One region of the Bradyrhizobium sp. BWA-3-5 genome, then DNA from elsewhere that is predicted to be linked to it. Evidence: predicted binding sites of a transcription regulator. Region 1 holds the regulator's gene; each other region holds the start of a gene.
What was found. The regulator LexA, encoded in region 1, represses DNA repair genes until DNA is damaged. The targets are predictions, from matches to a motif close to TGTTCNNNNTGTGTTCNG.

Region 1 (4,182 bases):
ATGACGTGGCAAGGGCACTGACCGCACTTGGAATTTAGGGAGGTCTGCCCGTGGCCTTGATGCCGGTTGCCGATGCATTGTCCGCGATCCTTGATGGCGCCGATCCCCTGCCCGAGGAAATGGTCGCGCTGGACGCCGCCCATCACCGCGTGCTGGCGCGCGACGTCGCGGCGCGGCGGACCCAGCCGCCTGAGGCGATGTCGGCGATGGACGGCTATGCGGTGCGCGCAACGGATGCCGCCGATCTCTCCGCCCGGCTCAAAGTGATCGGCGAGGTCGCCGCTGGCCGCCCGTTCGAACGGAAGGTCGGCCGCGGCGAAGCGGTGCGAATTTTCACCGGCGGCGTCATCCCAGACGGCGCCGACGCCGTCATCATCCAGGAAGACACGGCTGTCGACGGCGATCATATCACCATCACCGAAGCCGCCGTCCCCGGGCGGCATATCCGCGCCGCCGGCGTCGATTTCCGTGAGGGTGACGTGCTGCTGAAGCGCGGGCGCCGCCTCTCCGACCGCGACCTGTCGCTCGCCGCCGGCATGAACTATCCGGAAGTCGCCGTGCACCGCCGCCCGAAAGTGGCCGTGCTGGGCACAGGCGACGAGTTGGTCATGCCCGGCACGATCCCCGGCCCCGGCCAGATCGTCTACTCCAACGGCTATGGCTTGCGCGCGCTGGCGCGGGCGGAGGGCGCCGAGGTCGTCGATCTCGGCCTGGCCGCCGACACCGTTGCCGCCACCACGGAAGGTATCCGCCGTGCCAACGAGTCCAACGCGGATGTCCTGATTACCATGGGCGGGGCGTCCGTCGGGGACCATGACCTCGTCAAGCAGTCGCTCGAAGCCGAAGGGACGACCATGGCCTTTTGGCGGATCGCGATGCGGCCGGGCAAGCCGATGATGCATGGCAGGCTCGGCTCGATGCGGGTGATCGGCCTGCCCGGCAATCCCGTCTCTTCCTATGTCTGCGGATTCCTGTTCCTGGTGCCGCTGATTCGCGCTTTATCGGGCCGCGACCACGTCCATCACGTCAGGGAAGGCGCCGTTTTGGGCCGCGACCTCGCCGCCAACGACCAGCGCGAAGATTATCTTCGCGCCCGCCTGGAAGAGCACGAGGACGGCACGCTGACGGCCGTGCCGGTCACCCACCAGGACTCCTCACTGCTCGGGAATCTCGCTGCGGCACGGGCACTTGTGATACGTCCGCCATTCGCGCCGGCCGCCGTGAAGGGGTCGCGTTGCGAGCTTCTGCGCCTGCCGGAATGACGCGCCGAACGGCGCATCCGGCCGCTATCGCCAATGCGTTCACCTGAAATTAAGTGGTTGCGGAACACATATCGAACATATAGTGTCCGTTCATGATTTGTTTCGAGCGCTAGTGTCTCTGGTTGGGAGTTTGGGGACTCCGGCGATCTGGGCGCTGAAATTCGAGACCGAACGACGATACCAAACCGGGGGATTGCTCGCGATGCTTACGCGCAAACAGTATGAGCTACTGCGTTTCATCAATGAACGGCTGAAAGAGGCCGGCGTGCCGCCCTCCTTCGACGAGATGAAGGACGCGCTCGACCTGCGCTCGAAGTCCGGAATCCACCGCCTGATTACGGCGCTGGAGGAGCGCGGCTTCATCCGCCGCCTGCCCAACCGCGCCCGCGCCATCGAAGTCATCAAGCTGCCGGAGCTTGCGACAGCCGGCAACGGCCGCCGCGGCTTCACGCCAAGCGTTATTGAAGGCACGCTCGGCAAGCGCACCTCAAGCCCGCCTGTTGCCGAGGACGACGGCAATCGTCCGGTCGCCGTGCCCGTGATGGGCCGGATCGCCGCCGGCACGCCGATCGAGGCGCTGCAGACCCGCAGCCATACGATCAGCGTGCCGCCTGACATGCTCGGCTCCGGCGAACATTACGCGCTCGAAGTGCGCGGCGATTCCATGGTCGATGCCGGCATTCTCGACGGCGACATGGCGCTGATCCAGCGCAACGAGACCGCCGACACCGGCGATATCGTGGTGGCGCTGATCGACGAGGAGGAAGCCACGCTAAAGCGTTTCCGCCGCCGCGGCGCCTCGATCGCGCTCGAGCCGGCCAACGCCGCCTATGAAGTCCGCATCCTGCCGCCCAACCGGGTCCGAATCCAGGGCAAGCTGATCGGGCTGTACCGCAAATACTGATCTTTAAATATTGGTCTGTCGGTTGGCGTACATGACGACAACGACATCCAGCCCCGGCCATCGGCCGGGGTTTTTTGCTGCGTGAAGGAACAAAGCCCCGTTATCGCGCTTGTGATTTTGATCGCAGTCAGGCCAGTCGCAGAATTTGTCCCGAACCAAGAAAAGCTTCTGCCAAGTCCACTTGCGATAAAATCCACTGCGATAGAGGCCTGTGCCTCCTTCCAGACACGGGTCAGCTATCTCAAACGAGGGAGCCATCCGATGTGTGACTATAGCCTGCACGCCGTGGCGACGCGCCCTGCCCGGGTCGGCGAGACGCTTGTTACCACAACCTTCCGCGGTACTTCGACCCGCGGCTTTGCGTCAGAGCGCGAACCAGCAGTGGCGGTCTGCATGCTTCCCGGCACCGAACTGGCGTTCGCCGAGGACGTCAGATACGATAACCGCTGGATCTGGACGCGAACCACCGAGTGGCGGGTCGGCAAGTTCAATCAGATCGAGCCCGAAGTGGCCGACCGTCACCATGACGCGATCGAATTTCCCGATGGCAGCCATGTGCTGGTGACGCAGCTTTGCGAAGGCCAGCGGGCGACCGTGCTGCAATTGCCGGTGGTCCAGACCGGCGGCGAGCGCGCCCCGAAAGCCGTCGAAGCGCCTCCGGCCGCTTCTATCGTGACCGGCTAAACGCCGCGCATGTAATCCGCCGGTTCAAACCGGCGGATTACGTGATATATTGCCTGGAAAATCGGCGCCGAGGGCAGTCGGTGGTCAACAAGATTACATGGCAAAGAGCCGGACGCGTCACTGCACCGGGGCGGTACATGTTCCGCTATGGCTGGCTCACCGTCACCGCGGACGATCTCGCGATCTGGCAGCAATTCCCCGACGCCTCGTTCACGTTGGTCAACCTGCCTTCGCAGCCTGACGCGCCGGAGGAGTTTCACCTCGGCGCGTTCGAGATACCGGTCGCTCCTCCGCACGACGATCGCTGAACTCAATTTATTCTTCCGCCTGAAGGTCCGCCTCGGCCGGCGTCGCATCGACGGCCCGCGCCGGCACGCGCGGCGCCAGCACGGTGGCGTCCGGCTCGCGCTCCTCAGCTACGGCCGGCGACCACGGCCGGTCGATCCCGCGCGGCTTGACCGCCTCGACGACAAAGCCTTCCCTGCCTCGCCCTAGCGCCATCGCGCCCTGGCGCCGCAATCGCTCGCCGTCGATCACGGAAGCGCTGCAGGCGGCCGGCGCCTGCCGCAGCGTCACGATCAGCGCCGTGCGCTCGCAATCATCCGCAAACGCTTCCGGCCTGAACGCCTGCGCGACCAGCGGGCCGCCCGCAGACGGCACCACGCAGCCGAGGTCGTCGCAGGACACGCCTGAGGTGAGCGTGGCATCGGTTGCGTTGCGCGCATCGGCATCCGCCGCCAGCCACTCCTTCAGCAGGAACGTATCCTTCGAGCCCTTCACCGCGTGCATCAGATGCAGCCGGCCGTCCTGGCCGCGGACGCCGACATGGCGGCCGTCCGCAGAGATCAGAATATCCGGTGGCGTCACCCGCGCCGCCCACATCGCCGCCAGCACCACCAGCGCGGCGCCCGACCAGCGCAGCGGCGTGCGCAGCAGGCCGAGCAGGATGATGCCAATACTCGCCGCGATCAGCGGGCCGATGCCGAAGGCCGGAATGCGGCCAACCGCGCCGGGCAATGCCGCGACCCATTGCGTGACCGCAATCATCCAGTCGATGCCAAAACCCATGATCGCCCAGAACAGCCCATCGAAGCCGAACGGCATGGCGACGAGGCCGAGCAGGCCCGCCGGCATCACGACCGCCGACACCACCGGCATCGCCGCGAGGTTGGCGATCACGCCATAGGGCGTCACCCGGTGGAAGTGAAAGGCCGCGTAAGGCATGGTCGCAAGCCCCGCCACCAGGGAGGCCAGCAGCAGCATGGTGAACTCGCGGCCGCCCCACAGCGCGGCCCGCGCGGTCGCGTTGTTGTCGGGCGCGGCGAACAGGCG
Region 2 (4,182 bases), 830 kb from region 1:
GCAGGTAAAGGCGAAATTCCCGCACGGCCGGCCATCAGGGCCGTAAATTTTCCTAGGCTCCAGCCGGTAGCAATGCCCGCCGTGGCGCTGCGTTCCTCCGGCAGGTCTAACCCCGTACGGGTGGCTGAATTCCGATATCGGAAGCTGGGCCCGGCAAAACACTGCGCCGCACAAGCGGAATATGATCGCTTGGCGGCGCAGGCCTATTCCCCGAGTGATGCAATGTCCCAGGCAAGCATTTGGTCTGGGCCACAGCCAAAAGGTTCAACGCGGGACGCGACGTATCGGGCGGACGATTTTGGGCCCTGAAACGGGGGCTTAGGGCAGGCTGTATCTGGTCGCTAAGGGCGGGGCGGTCTTTGGATTTCCGCGCCGTCGGCGACCTCGCTGCATAGCCCCATGTGGCGGGGTCGTTGGGGCTTGCGCGCCGCGGCGTCGCCGCGGGGACGCTCGTCCCGGCCGCCGGTCTGCCAGGCATGCCGCACGGGCGGAGGCTTGCCGCCGGACGCGCTATTCCTGACGCGCGGGATAGGGCTGCCGCGGCGGTATATGGGTTCGCGACGGCGTATCCGGGCCGCGGATCGGCTGCGGCACCCGCGAGGGGTCGGGGTTGCGGCTGAGGCTGAAGGGCCGGGTGAGGAAACGGGCGCCAAGCTGTTGAAGCGTCGGCAGGGTTTGATGGGGCAAGGCGAACTGTGTGTGCATGGTGCCAAGCATAAAGTCGCCCACTTGACGGACGGTTCAGACGAAACCGCAAGCATGCCTAAAATTGTAAGCGATGCGCGAGCTGCACTTCAGCTTGGAGATGACGTCCGGAAAAACGATGAGGCCGCGCTGTGGCGGCCTCATCGCGAGAGCTAGCCATCCGGCTGCTCTACATCAGGCGGCCGGGGGCTGGCGTCCGGCGCCTCTTCACTCCTGGCGGAAAGGTCGGCGGCCTTGTCGAGAAAGCCGGCGGCGACATCCGGATTCGTGGTGGCCATTGCAAACTTCAGGAAAGTCGCGGCTTGTTCAGAGAGATATTTTTTACCCGGCACAATATGGTTCCCCGTCACTACCTGCCGCACCCGCTCCGACTACGCGCTGCGGCGGAATCCGTTCCGGGAGGAAAAGTACAAAAGTGAACTTTGTGGCGGCCGTGCAAGGGGCGGGGTCGGCCGGGGGACCGGCCTGGCATCACTCCTTGCCGAGAAGCTTGCCGGTTTCCTTGTGGATGAAATGGAGCCGGGTGCAGGCGAGGCAGACGACCGACACATAGGCGTTCGGCTCGTCCTTCGGGGAGGTTTCCGGAAGCCAATGCTGAACATTCGTGCCCAGTTGAGGGCATTTGAAAAGGATGTGACGACCCATTCGTTCGACTAAGCAGAGCCTGCCGGCCGGGTCACTTCCGTATGATTGCGTAGCTGGGGAGGGCGGATGCCGCCTGATTGGGGCATCCCGCAGCCCGTTTCAGCCTGCGTGGCAACTATTGCGGCAAGGAACGTCCGAACCCCGATGGAGAACCGTTTTACGTTTGTGAGGATTGCTTCCACGTCTGGTCGCCCGAGTCTTTCCGGCGGCTAAGGGTCCTCATTGCCGACTGGCTCTAGTGGTTTCGAAATAGCGCCCTGCGACCGGATTGAGGTTAGGAAATCCGCAACCTTGAATTGGGGAAGGGGGCGCGTAGCAGGGATAAGTGCCGTTCTGCGGAAAGAACATATTGCGAACATAGAACAAACGTGGTACGAAGATTCCCACACGAAATCGAACCAAAAAGCTTCTCGCCGCCGTTTGTCCCGCTCGCGAATCCCCGCCATAAGGAGCACGTAAAGATGTCCGCCACTGCCCTGCGTATCGTTGAAGGATCCTCCATGGATAAGACCAAGGCCCTGTCTGCCGCGCTCTCCCAGATCGAGCGCCAGTTCGGCAAGGGCTCGGTGATGAAGCTGGGCAAGAACGACCGTTCGATGGATGTCGAGACGGTCTCGACCGGCTCGCTTGGGCTCGACATCGCGCTCGGCGTCGGCGGCCTGCCGAAGGGGCGGGTAGTCGAGATCTACGGACCGGAATCGTCGGGCAAGACCACGCTGGCGCTGCATTGCGTGGCCGAGGGACAGCGCAAGGGCGGCATCTGCGCCTTCATCGACGCCGAACACGCGCTCGACCCGGTCTATGCCCGCAAGCTCGGCGTCAACATCGACGAGCTCTTGATCTCGCAGCCTGACACCGGCGAGCAGGCGCTGGAAATCTGCGACACGCTGGTGCGCTCCGGTGCGATCGACGTGCTGGTGGTCGATTCGGTCGCGGCGCTGGTGCCGAAGGCTGAGCTCGAGGGCGAGATGGGCGATGCGCTGCCCGGCCTCCAGGCGAGGTTGATGAGCCAGGCGCTGCGCAAGCTCACGGCCTCGATCAACAAGTCCAACACCATGGTGATCTTCATCAACCAGATCCGCATGAAGATCGGCGTGATGTACGGCTCGCCGGAAACCACCACCGGCGGCAACGCGCTGAAATTTTACGCTTCCGTCCGCCTCGACATCCGCCGCATCGGCGCGATCAAGGAGCGCGACGAGGTGGTCGGCAACACCACCCGCGTCAAGGTGGTGAAGAACAAGCTGGCGCCGCCCTTCAAGCAGGTCGAGTTCGACATCATGTATGGCGAGGGCGTCTCCAAGATGGGCGAGATCCTCGACCTCGGCGTCAAGGCCGGCCTCGTCGAAAAGTCCGGCGCCTGGTTCTCCTATGACAGCCAGCGGCTCGGGCAGGGGCGCGAGAACGCAAAAGCCTTCCTCAAGGCCAACCCCGACATGACCGCCAAGATCGAGATGGCGATCCGCCAGAACTCGGGCCTGATCGCCGAGCAGATTTTGGCTGGTCCCGCAGAGCGCGATGCCGACGGCGAGGAGCCCGGCGAAGAAGAATAAATTTGAGAATCGCTTCAGGGGTTAAGGCCTGAAGCGTAACAGACGGGCGCTGCGGACGTTGAGTTGCCGACGTTCGCAGCGCCCGTTTTTGTTTTTGAGCCGTTTGTTTGTCAGTTGTAGGTGGGTGTGATGAAGCCTCTGATCCTGACCGGCTGGATGACGCCGGACTTCATGAGGAGTGGCTACGGCGACCTTGTGTTGGACTTGGCATTCTTCGATTTCGCCTGGGGGCCGCAGCCCTCGGCGGAACAACTCGCAACGTATCTTGGTCCCCGCACCGCAAACCACGCCGGAGGCGCACACTGGTCGGACTGGGGTGGCGGCCAATGGAAGCAGAGCGCAAATAGGAAGCACCGCGATCTCAGCCTTGCCGAGTTCTGCCAACAATACGAAGCCGTCGAATTATGGTTCGACGTGCAGCCGAAAGCGCAGCTGAAACTGATCTGGCTGCTTGATTACTTCCACGCTTATGCGGAAACCGTTGACAGGCTGAAGCTGCGTCTCGTCGATCTGGAGATGGTCGGGCTTGAGAAATTCGGCCGGTGGGACCCGCCGGCCGTCGATGTCACGGAAGCGGAGTTGGCGACGGCGAGCGCGGCTTGGCAGGCTTGGCGATCGCCTACGCCCGCTGCCTGTTTCGATCTGCTCAGCAAGGATTTGAGCGCGCTCCCGCTGCTCAAACCTGTCTTGCTCGATCTGCTCAATGAGCTGCCATCAAGCTCAACAGGGCTCGGCGCCTCGGAAATGCGGATGCTCGAGTTGATCGCGCGAGGATACCGGCTCACGAATGCGCTCTTCCATCTCCGCCAGCTGCGACAGACGCGCATCTTCGGCGAGTGGGAATACGGTTATCTGCTGGATGGGCTTGCGTTCGGCCCACGTCCCGCGGTGGCGGGCCTCGACGAGGAGCTGCGCACGCTCGACCGCGAAAATTTGCGCGACCGGCATGCGGCGTATCTGCGCAGCCGGCTCTCGATCACCGAATTCGGCAAGGCGGTGCTCGCCCACAAGGAGGATTTTTCCCGCCACAACCCGATCGACCGCTGGTGGGGCGGCACGCATTTGACCAATGAGAAGCTTTGGCGCTGGGACCCCGTCCTGCTCGTGCCGTAGCGCGTAGGATGGGTAGAGCGCGGCGAAACCCATCATCGGGCGATATCACGCGGCGATAGAAGCGATGGGTTTCGCTTCGCTCTACCCATCCTACAAGGACCTCACTCCGCGGCCTGCGCGTAGTCCGCGACCGGCGGGCACGAGCACACCAGGTTGCGGTCGCCAT
Region 3 (4,182 bases), 3.5 Mb from region 1:
CGCCCGTCTTCGGGCCGTCCCGCTTCGCAACCGGATTCGGCTAAACCTGGAACGCAATTGCCCGCGATCTTACCTGTCCAGCCATCGCCGTCGGGAAAGCCCTCGCTGCAGATCATCTTTGGCCTGGCGCTGGCGGCGTGCGTCGTTGTCGCTGCCCTGGTTTGGCAGCTAGCCTCTGACGATGGGACTCAGCCCCAGCTCGCTTCATCGTCATCCTCATCGCCGCCGGAAGACCGGCCATCACCTCAACAGGCTGCGCCATCGTTCGTTCAGGTGGCCGCGGCGGAGCCTGCACCGCCACAAGCCTCGGCATCACAAGACGCGGCACAACAAGCCTCACCACCGCAAGCACCATCCCCGCCGCAAGCGCCCGTCCTGGCGCAGGCAGCGCCGCCGCAAGAGGCCTCGCCGCCAGCGGCCGCAGCGCCTGCCGATCAGGCCCAGCTCCTGCAGACCATCTCGCGCAACCTTGCGGATCTCGAGCGCAACATCGAACAGCTCAAGGCGAACCAGCAGCAAATGGCCAACGACAACGCAAAGGCCATTACGGAGCTCAAGACGAGCCAGGAGGAGATGAAGCGCGCGCTGGCCAAGGCTTCCGAGCCGAACCCGCCGAGAGCGTCCGCGCCTGCGACGCAGCCGGCTGCTGCAAGCGTACGCAGGCCGGAGCGGTCACGACCACAACCACGATCGCGGTCGCGATACCCCAGGGAGTGGATGTACGACGACTACGATTGGTAACTGTCGATGATCATCCGGTCCGGCAGTGATGCCTCAATGCGATAAGCTCCGCGGGACTATGCGAAGTACTCGTCGTCGTCACACGGCCGGCGAATCTGGCATACCATCGAGACCAAGCGCGCCGTGAAACGCCGCACGGCGTCATTGCATTTTCACATCCCTGCCGCGCCCTCTCCTCCCACTTGCCAATTTCGGCAGGCGGGCGCAGCCTGTAGCCGCGGATGAATCTGTCCGGGCATAAACTGCAATACATAAAATTAGTGGAGGAAGAGGCATGACGACGAATCTTTCGCGACGGTCTTTGCTTGCGCTCGGCGCCGGATTGGGCGCCTCAACGATGCTCGGCGGCAGCGCGCTGGCGAAAGCGCCAAAACTAGGCACGCAGACGCCCTACTGGCACCGCTTCATTCTCGGCGACGCCGAAGTGACTATCGTCTCCGACGGCACGCTGCCGCTCGGCCCGCCCAAAGGCACCTTCATTGGCGTACCCGATGAAGAAGTGCGGAAGATGCTCTCCGACAACTTCCTCGATCCCGACAACGTCGTGCTCGAGCAGAACTCGCCGATCGTGAACAACGGCGACAAGCTGATCCTGTTCGACACCGGCATGGGCACATCGAAATTGTTCGGGCCGACCACGGGCCGCCAGCAGAAGAGCATGGCGGAAGCCGGGATCAAGCCGGGCGATATCGACGCCGTGGTGCTGTCGCACGCCCATATCGATCATATCGGCGGCATCGTCGGCGCCGACGACAAGCCGTTATTCCCGAACGCGCAATATTACATCACCCAGAGCGACTTCGATTTCTGGACTGATGAAGGCAAGCTCGGCAGTCCCTTGAAGGATTTCGTGATACACGCCCGCAAGAATTTGATGCCGGTGCGCGATCGCATCGTGTTCATCAAGGACGGCCAGGAATTCCTGCCCGGCGTGCAGGCGATCGCGGCGCCCGGCCACACCGTCGGACACACCATCTTCATGGTGACGTCATCCGGCAAGTCCTTCGCCTTCCTCGGAGATCTCACGCACCACGCCATTCTGTTGCTTGAAAAACCGCGGATGGAATTTTCCTACGACACCGACCCGAAACAGGCAGCAGCGAGCCGGGTAAAACTGCTCGACACGATCGCAGCCAACAAGACCCCGGTCATGTCCTATCACTTCGCCTGGCCGGGCTACGGCCACGTCGCCAAGGCCGGCGATGGATTCCATTATTATCCCGAGCCGATGAAGATGGAGCTGTGAGGTAAAGCGTCCGGGGCCGGCGCCCAGGCCGGCTCCGGATCATCACGATGCCGTCATGCGCGCGGCTTGCAGGCTGCGTCGAGCGTTGAAAGGGCGTACCGTAGAAGCGATCGCCGATGACCGGAATTGGTTTTCCTTTAGGCGAGGGAAACACCGTGAGACTCGCCGCGAAGGCAACACGAGCGTCAGGGCGCAGGACCGGCAGGCGCCCAAACCGAAACAGCGAGCCGTCTCGACCGCTTGGCAGCCAGTATGGAGGCCCAGCAAATGACCAAAGACTTCATAGCCATTGGCGCTGGCATGCTCATCGTGGGGCTCGGAATCTGGAGCTTGCAGCGGGATACGCAGAACACGAGGTCGGCGGAGATGCAGGAAGTACGCAGTCTCGCCGACGATCCGGGGCTGAAACAAATTTCGGAAAACAGTCCGTACATGCGATCGGAGCGCTGAACACGGTCAGCGCTGACAGGACTGCATCAACGATCCGTGGTTGTGCCGGCAGGCCGGTGCCGAGCCGCCGGACGGTTCCTTGCGCCTATGTTCTCCTATTGTTCTTGACTTGGCCCCCGGTTCCCCGCTACCTTCGATTGCGTCACGAGGGGCAGCATGGTCGCGCGCGTATCTACGGTAGCCTTTGAAGGGATCGAGGCCCGCGCGGTCGACGTGCAGGTGCAGGTCGCGCCAGGACTGCCGGCATTTGCGATCGTGGGTCTACCGGACAAGGCGGTGTCAGAGGCACGCGAGCGGGTGCGCTCGGCGCTGATCGCCTCGGGGCTGGCGCTACCGGCGCGGCGGATCACGGTCAACCTGGCGCCGGCCGACCTGCCGAAGGAAGGCAGCCATTATGATCTCCCGATTGCGCTCGGGCTGATGGCGGCGATCGGCGCGATTCCGCCGGATGCGCTGAACGGTTTTACCGTTCTCGGCGAGCTCGGGCTCGACGGCTCGATCGCGCCTGTCGCTGGCGTGTTGCCGGCCGCGATCGGCGCCAACGCGCGCGAGGAAGGATTGATCTGCCCGGCCGCCTGCGGGACGGAAGCGGCGTGGGCGAGCCCGGACATCCAGATCATCGCGGCGAAATCGCTGATCCAGATCGCCAACCATTTCAAGGGCACGCAGGTGCTGTCGCGCCCGCAGCCGAAAGTGCACGAGCATGAGGCGACGCATCTCGACCTCAGAGACATCAAGGGCCAAGAAAGTGCAAAACGCGCGCTGGAGATCGCCGCGGCCGGCGGGCATCATCTGTTGATGATCGGCTCGCCCGGCGCCGGCAAGTCGATGCTGGCGGCGCGGCTGCCTTCGATCCTGCCGCCGCTGTCGCCCTCCGAGCTGCTCGAAGTCTCGATGATCGCCTCCGTCGCCGGCGAAATCCGCGACGGCGCATTGACGGCGCGGCGGCCGTTCCGCAGCCCCCATCATTCCGCCAGCATGGCCGCGCTGACCGGCGGCGGCCTGCGCGCAAGGCCCGGCGAAATTTCGCTGGCGCATCAAGGCGTGTTGTTTCTCGACGAGCTGCCGGAGTTCGACCCGCGGGTGCTGGATTCGCTGCGCCAGCCGCTGGAGAACGGTGAGGTATCGGTGTCTCGCGCCAATCACCGCGTCACCTACCCGGCGCGCTTCATGCTGGTCGCCGCAATGAACCCGTGCCGCTGCGGCCAGGCCTATGATCCCGGCTATTCCTGCAGGCGCGCGCCGGTCGAGCGCTGCACCGCGGATTACCAGATGCGCATCTCCGGCCCGCTGATGGATCGCATCGACCTGCGCATCGAAGTCCCGGCGGTTACCGCCGCAGATTTGATCCTGCCGCCGCCTTCCGAAGGATCAGCGGAAGTCGCAGCCCGCGTCGCCGCCGCCCGCAACATCCAGCTTGCGCGCTATGCGGCGGCCGGCATGCCGCACATCCGCACCAATGCCGAGGCGCCCGCCTCGCTGCTGGAGACCATCGCGCAACCAGATGCGCAGGGGCAAAAGCTTCTGCGCGACGCGACTGAGACCATGAAGCTGACCGCACGCGGCTACCACCGCGTATTGCGCGTCGCGCGCACGCTCGCCGATCTCGACGGCGCAGAAAAGATCGGCCGGCTGCATCTGGCCGAAGCGCTTTCCTATCGCGCACTCGCCGAGGATTTGCGGCGAGCGGCATAACGCGCCGCAACATTCGAATTCACGGCCGGTTGCTTGTGCGGCACGCCGCA
Region 4 (4,182 bases), 3.8 Mb from region 1:
CGGCGCCCACAGGAACTTCAGCGTGTAGGGCGTTCCCACCAGCGCAAACAGGCCGATGGTGCCGAGGTCGACGCCGGACTCCCGCATCCACACCAAGAGCGTCGAGCCCGACAGCGCCAGCGGCAGCCCGGAGGAAAAGCCAAGCATCAGCACGACCAGCACGCGCGGCTGAAGGTACACGGCAAGGCTCTCGCGCCAGGTCGGGGCGGGGGCAGCGGCTTTTTCGGGAACGGTGGATTCGGGTGCAGTCATGCTGGGGTGTTAGCAGATTTTGTAACAAAAGGCTGTCGTCGCTCATCGCCAATCAATGACTGTCATCGTCCGCGAAGGCGGACGATCCAGTACTCCGCGAAATTAGTTGTCAATAATAAGGGTCACGGAGTACTGGATCCCCCGCCTTCGCGGGGGATGACAGCGGAGGGCTTTACTGCGTTCACGAGATCAAGGCCTGGCAATACTTGGATAGAGGTCGTCCCAATTGGGATTCAGTTCCTCGATCAACGGACTTTCCACGCTCGATTCCATTTCTTCAGCCGTTTCTCGCGGCTGATTGCATTCTCGATGTCCTCGAATTGCTCGAAATAGACCAGCTTGTGCACGTCATACTTCTTCGTGAAGCCCTTCATCAACTCAAGGCGATGCTCGCCAACACGTCGTACCAAATGATTCGTAACGCCGATGTAGAGTGTACCGCCGATGCGGTTGGCCAGAATGTAGACGTAGTAGCTGCGTGCCCTCATCTAACGCCTCTGGGATACTGGGTCGCCCGGTCCTAGTGCGCAAGTGCGCACAAGGCCGGGCGATGACAGCCAGTTATGTGGACAAAGCTGCGCGCCAAATACTACTCCCCCGCCTGCAGCTTGCGCGGGGCGGGGAATAACTCGGCCGTTGCGCCCTTGACGACACGTGGCGCTTCCGCCGGCGCGTCGGTCTTGCTGAAATCGAGCTCCTCGATCCGGCCCGCGCGCTTTTCGATCTTGTCGGCGGAGATCAGGATCTGGCGGACGTCCTCGTTGACGTCGCCAAAATGCTTCTGCAGTTTCAGCACGCGGTCGCGCAGGCGGCCGAGATCGTCGCCGAGGTTGAGCACTTCGGTGCGGATCTGGTCGGCGGCGTCGCGCATGCGCGCGTCTTTGAGGATCTGCTGCATCACCTGGATCGCCAGCATCAGGAGCGAGGGCGAGACCAGGACGACGCGGGCGCGGTAGGCCTTCTGGATCACGTCGTCAAAGCCGTCGTGAATTTCCGCATAGACCGATTCCGACGGCACGAACATCAGCGCGGTATCCTGGGTCTCGCCGGCGATCAGGTATTTCTCGGCGATGTCATTGACATGCTTCATCACGTCGCTGCGCAGGCGCTGGCTGGCGAATTTGCGCTCCTCGTCGGTGCGTGCATCGTGCAGCGCGGTCATCGCCTCCAGCGGAAATTTGGCGTCGATGCAGAGCGGCCGCTGGTCGGGCAGGAACACCACGCAATCCGGCCGCTTGCCCGATGACAGCGTGTACTGGAACTCGTAGGAGCCCTGCGGCATGCCATCCTGCACGATGGCCTCCATCCGGGCTTGGCCAAAGGCGCCGCGCGACTGCTTGTTGGCGAGCACGTCGCGCAGCGTCGTCACCTGCGAGGTCAGGTCAGTGAGGTTCTTGTGGGCGTTGTCGATGATGCCGAGCCGCTCGTGCAGCACGCGCAGGCTGTCCATGGTGTGGCGCGTGGTCGCTTCCATCGACTGCCCGACCCGGTGCGTCACCGAATCCAGCCGCTCGTTGACCGCACGCGCCATCTCGGCCTGGCGGCCGGACAGGGCCTGCGCCATCGCATCGACCCGCCCGGTCGATTCGCTCTGCGCCCGCAGCATCTCGCTGAGGCGCTCCTCGAGCTCGTCGGCGCGAATCGCCTGCGCCATCGCCAGTTCCGCGCCGCGGCGGCCCGAGCGGGCGATGATGACGGCGATCGCCAGCAGCAGCACCAGCGTGAGCGCGCCAAAGGCGGCCAGCGCCTCGCCAACGTGAATCGGCAGCTCGCCGACCTCCAGAAGAATTTCGTTCATGGCCCAACTTGTAGCCCGATTCGCCGCCGAGCGCGAACGAAGAGGGAACATTTATGGTAAATGACCGCTTAATTTTCGTGGTTAACGCCGCCTTAAAAATCATGGTTAAGGCCGCCTTAACGTGTTCCGCCGCGCATTGACCCCGGCAGATCAGCGGCTTAAATCCCGCGCCAGAGAAACATCATGGCCATCAGAGAAATCATCATCCTGCCGGACAAGCAGCTCCGGCTCGTCTCCAAGCCCGTCGAGAAGGTGACGACGGAGATCCGCAAGCTCGCCGACGACATGTTCGAGACCATGTACGATGCGCCCGGCATCGGGCTGGCGGCGATCCAGGTCGCGCAGCCGCTGCGGCTGATCACCATGGACCTCGCCAAGAAGGACGAGAATGGCGAGACCAATCCGAAGCCGCGGGTGTTCATCAATCCGGAGATCCTTTCCGCGTCCGAGGAACTGTCCGTCTATGAGGAAGGCTGCCTCTCGATTCCCGAATATTACGAGGAGGTCGAGCGCCCGGCGCGGGTGCGCATCCGCTTCACCGATCTCGACGGCAAGGTGCACGAGGAAGACGCCGACGGGCTGTTCGCCACCTGCATCCAGCACGAGATCGACCACCTCAATGGTGTGCTGTTCGTCGACTATCTGTCGAAGCTGAAACGCGACCGCGTGATGAAGAAGTTCACCAAGGCCGCCAAGCGCGCGACGGGGTAGGTCTGCCCTGCCTCAGCCGTCATGGCCGGGCTCGTCCCGGCCATCCACGTCTTTGGGACCGCGAGGAAGAAAGACGTGGATGCCCGGGAGCGCAGACAAGTGTACGTAGTCTGCGCAAGGCAGACTACTATGCCCGGGCATGACGGAGTATCAAATCGTCTTGGGAATTCCACCTCATGCCGCTTCGTCTCATCTTCATGGGCACGCCCGATTTTTCCGTGCCGACGCTGCTCGAACTGGTGGCCCATGGCCATGAGATCGTGGCCGTCTATACCCGCGCGCCAAAACCGGCCGGGCGAGGCATGAAGTTGCAGCCGACGCCGGTCGAGCAGGAGGCGCGGCGGCTCGGCATTCCCGTGCTGACGCCAGCGACGCTGAAGACATCAGAAGCGCTCGCCGAATTCCGCGCCCATAATGCGGACGCGGCTGTCGTGGTCGCCTACGGCATGATCCTGCCGCAGGCCATTCTCGATGCGCCGCGCTACGGCTGTTTCAATCTGCACGCTTCGCTGTTGCCGCGCTGGCGCGGCGCCGCGCCGATCAACCGTGCCATCATGGCCGGCGATGCCGAGAGCGGCGTGATGGTGATGAAGATGGACGTCGGCCTCGATACCGGCGACGTCGCGATGGCCGAGCGGCTGCCGATTACGGACGCCATGACCGCGGCCGATCTGCACGATGCGCTGGCGCCGCTCGGCGCCGACCTGATGGTGCGCGCGATGGGCGGGCTGGAGCGCGGCGGCTTGCAGCTCACCAAACAAAGCGAGGACGGCGTCACTTATGCTGCCAAGATCGAGAAGGCCGAGGCGCGGATCGACTGGAAGCGGCCGGCGCGCGAGGTGCTCAGGCACATTCACGGCCTGTCGCCGTTTCCCGGCGCCTGGTGCGAGATCGCAGGCGACGGTGAGCCGGCGCGGATCAAGGTTTTGCGATGCGAGCCGGCAAAAGGCTCTGGCACGTCGGGCGAAGTGCTCGATGATAACTTGACCATTGCCTGCGCCGAGGGCGCCATCCGGATTCTGGAGCTGCAACGCGAAGGCAAGGCCCGGATGAAGGCCGCCGACTTCCTGCGCGGCACGCCGTTGAAGGCCGGTGCGCGCCTCTCTTAACGCTGTCATACCCCGCGAAGGCGGGGTATCCAGTACGCCGCGGCCTTTGAGATTGAACCGAGACGTCACGGCGTGCTGGATCATCCGCTGGAGCCTGTCATCGGGCCGGCCAAAGGCCGGACCGGGTGGCGGACGATGACATCGAGTAAAAATGCCCCGTTACAAACTAACCATCGAATATGACGGCACGCCGTTCTCCGGCTGGCAGATCCAGGACAACGCGCCGACCGTGCAGGGCGCGCTGGAGGCCGCGGTGAAGGCGATTTGTGGCGAGGACGTGCGCGTGCACGGCTCCGGCCGCACCGACGCCGG

Region 2: recA (recombinase RecA) is a predicted target of LexA. The motif match lies at 1,691-1,708, and genes of this name have one in related genera.
Region 3: RX331_RS00850 (YifB family Mg chelatase-like AAA ATPase) is a predicted target of LexA. The motif match lies at 2,526-2,543, and genes of this name have one in related genera.
Region 4: RX331_RS36175 (DNA recombination protein RmuC) is a predicted target of LexA. The motif match lies at 2,083-2,100, and genes of this name have one in related genera.

What each region holds. Positions count from the first base shown of each region.
Region 1 covers NZ_CP136626.1:3,716,608-3,720,789, reverse strand. The annotation lists gene RX331_RS17955 (HAD family phosphatase) at 1-38, shown strand, start outside; gene glp (gephyrin-like molybdotransferase Glp) at 51-1,262, shown strand; gene lexA (transcriptional repressor LexA) at 1,465-2,166, shown strand; gene RX331_RS17940 (hypothetical protein) at 2,428-2,850, shown strand; gene RX331_RS17935 (hypothetical protein) at 2,988-3,158, shown strand; gene RX331_RS17930 (ComEC/Rec2 family competence protein) at 3,166-4,182, opposite strand, start outside.
Region 2 covers NZ_CP136626.1:2,884,734-2,888,915, forward strand. The annotation lists gene RX331_RS13745 (hypothetical protein) at 511-717, opposite strand; gene RX331_RS13750 (hypothetical protein) at 858-983, opposite strand; gene recA (recombinase RecA) at 1,812-2,903, shown strand; gene RX331_RS13760 (hypothetical protein) at 3,033-4,016, shown strand; gene gcvP (aminomethyl-transferring glycine dehydrogenase) at 4,118-4,182, opposite strand, start outside.
Region 3 covers NZ_CP136626.1:181,296-185,477, forward strand. The annotation lists gene RX331_RS00835 (hypothetical protein) at 1-741, shown strand, start outside; gene RX331_RS00840 (MBL fold metallo-hydrolase) at 1,016-1,987, shown strand; gene RX331_RS00845 (hypothetical protein) at 2,255-2,437, shown strand; gene RX331_RS00850 (YifB family Mg chelatase-like AAA ATPase) at 2,594-4,132, shown strand.
Region 4 covers NZ_CP136626.1:7,529,259-7,533,440, reverse strand. The annotation lists gene RX331_RS36185 (AmpG family muropeptide MFS transporter) at 1-252, opposite strand, end outside; partial or broken gene RX331_RS36180 (GIY-YIG nuclease family protein) at 442-740, opposite strand; gene RX331_RS36175 (DNA recombination protein RmuC) at 842-2,050, opposite strand; gene def (peptide deformylase) at 2,234-2,761, shown strand; gene fmt (methionyl-tRNA formyltransferase) at 2,938-3,870, shown strand; gene truA (tRNA pseudouridine(38-40) synthase TruA) at 4,022-4,182, shown strand, end outside.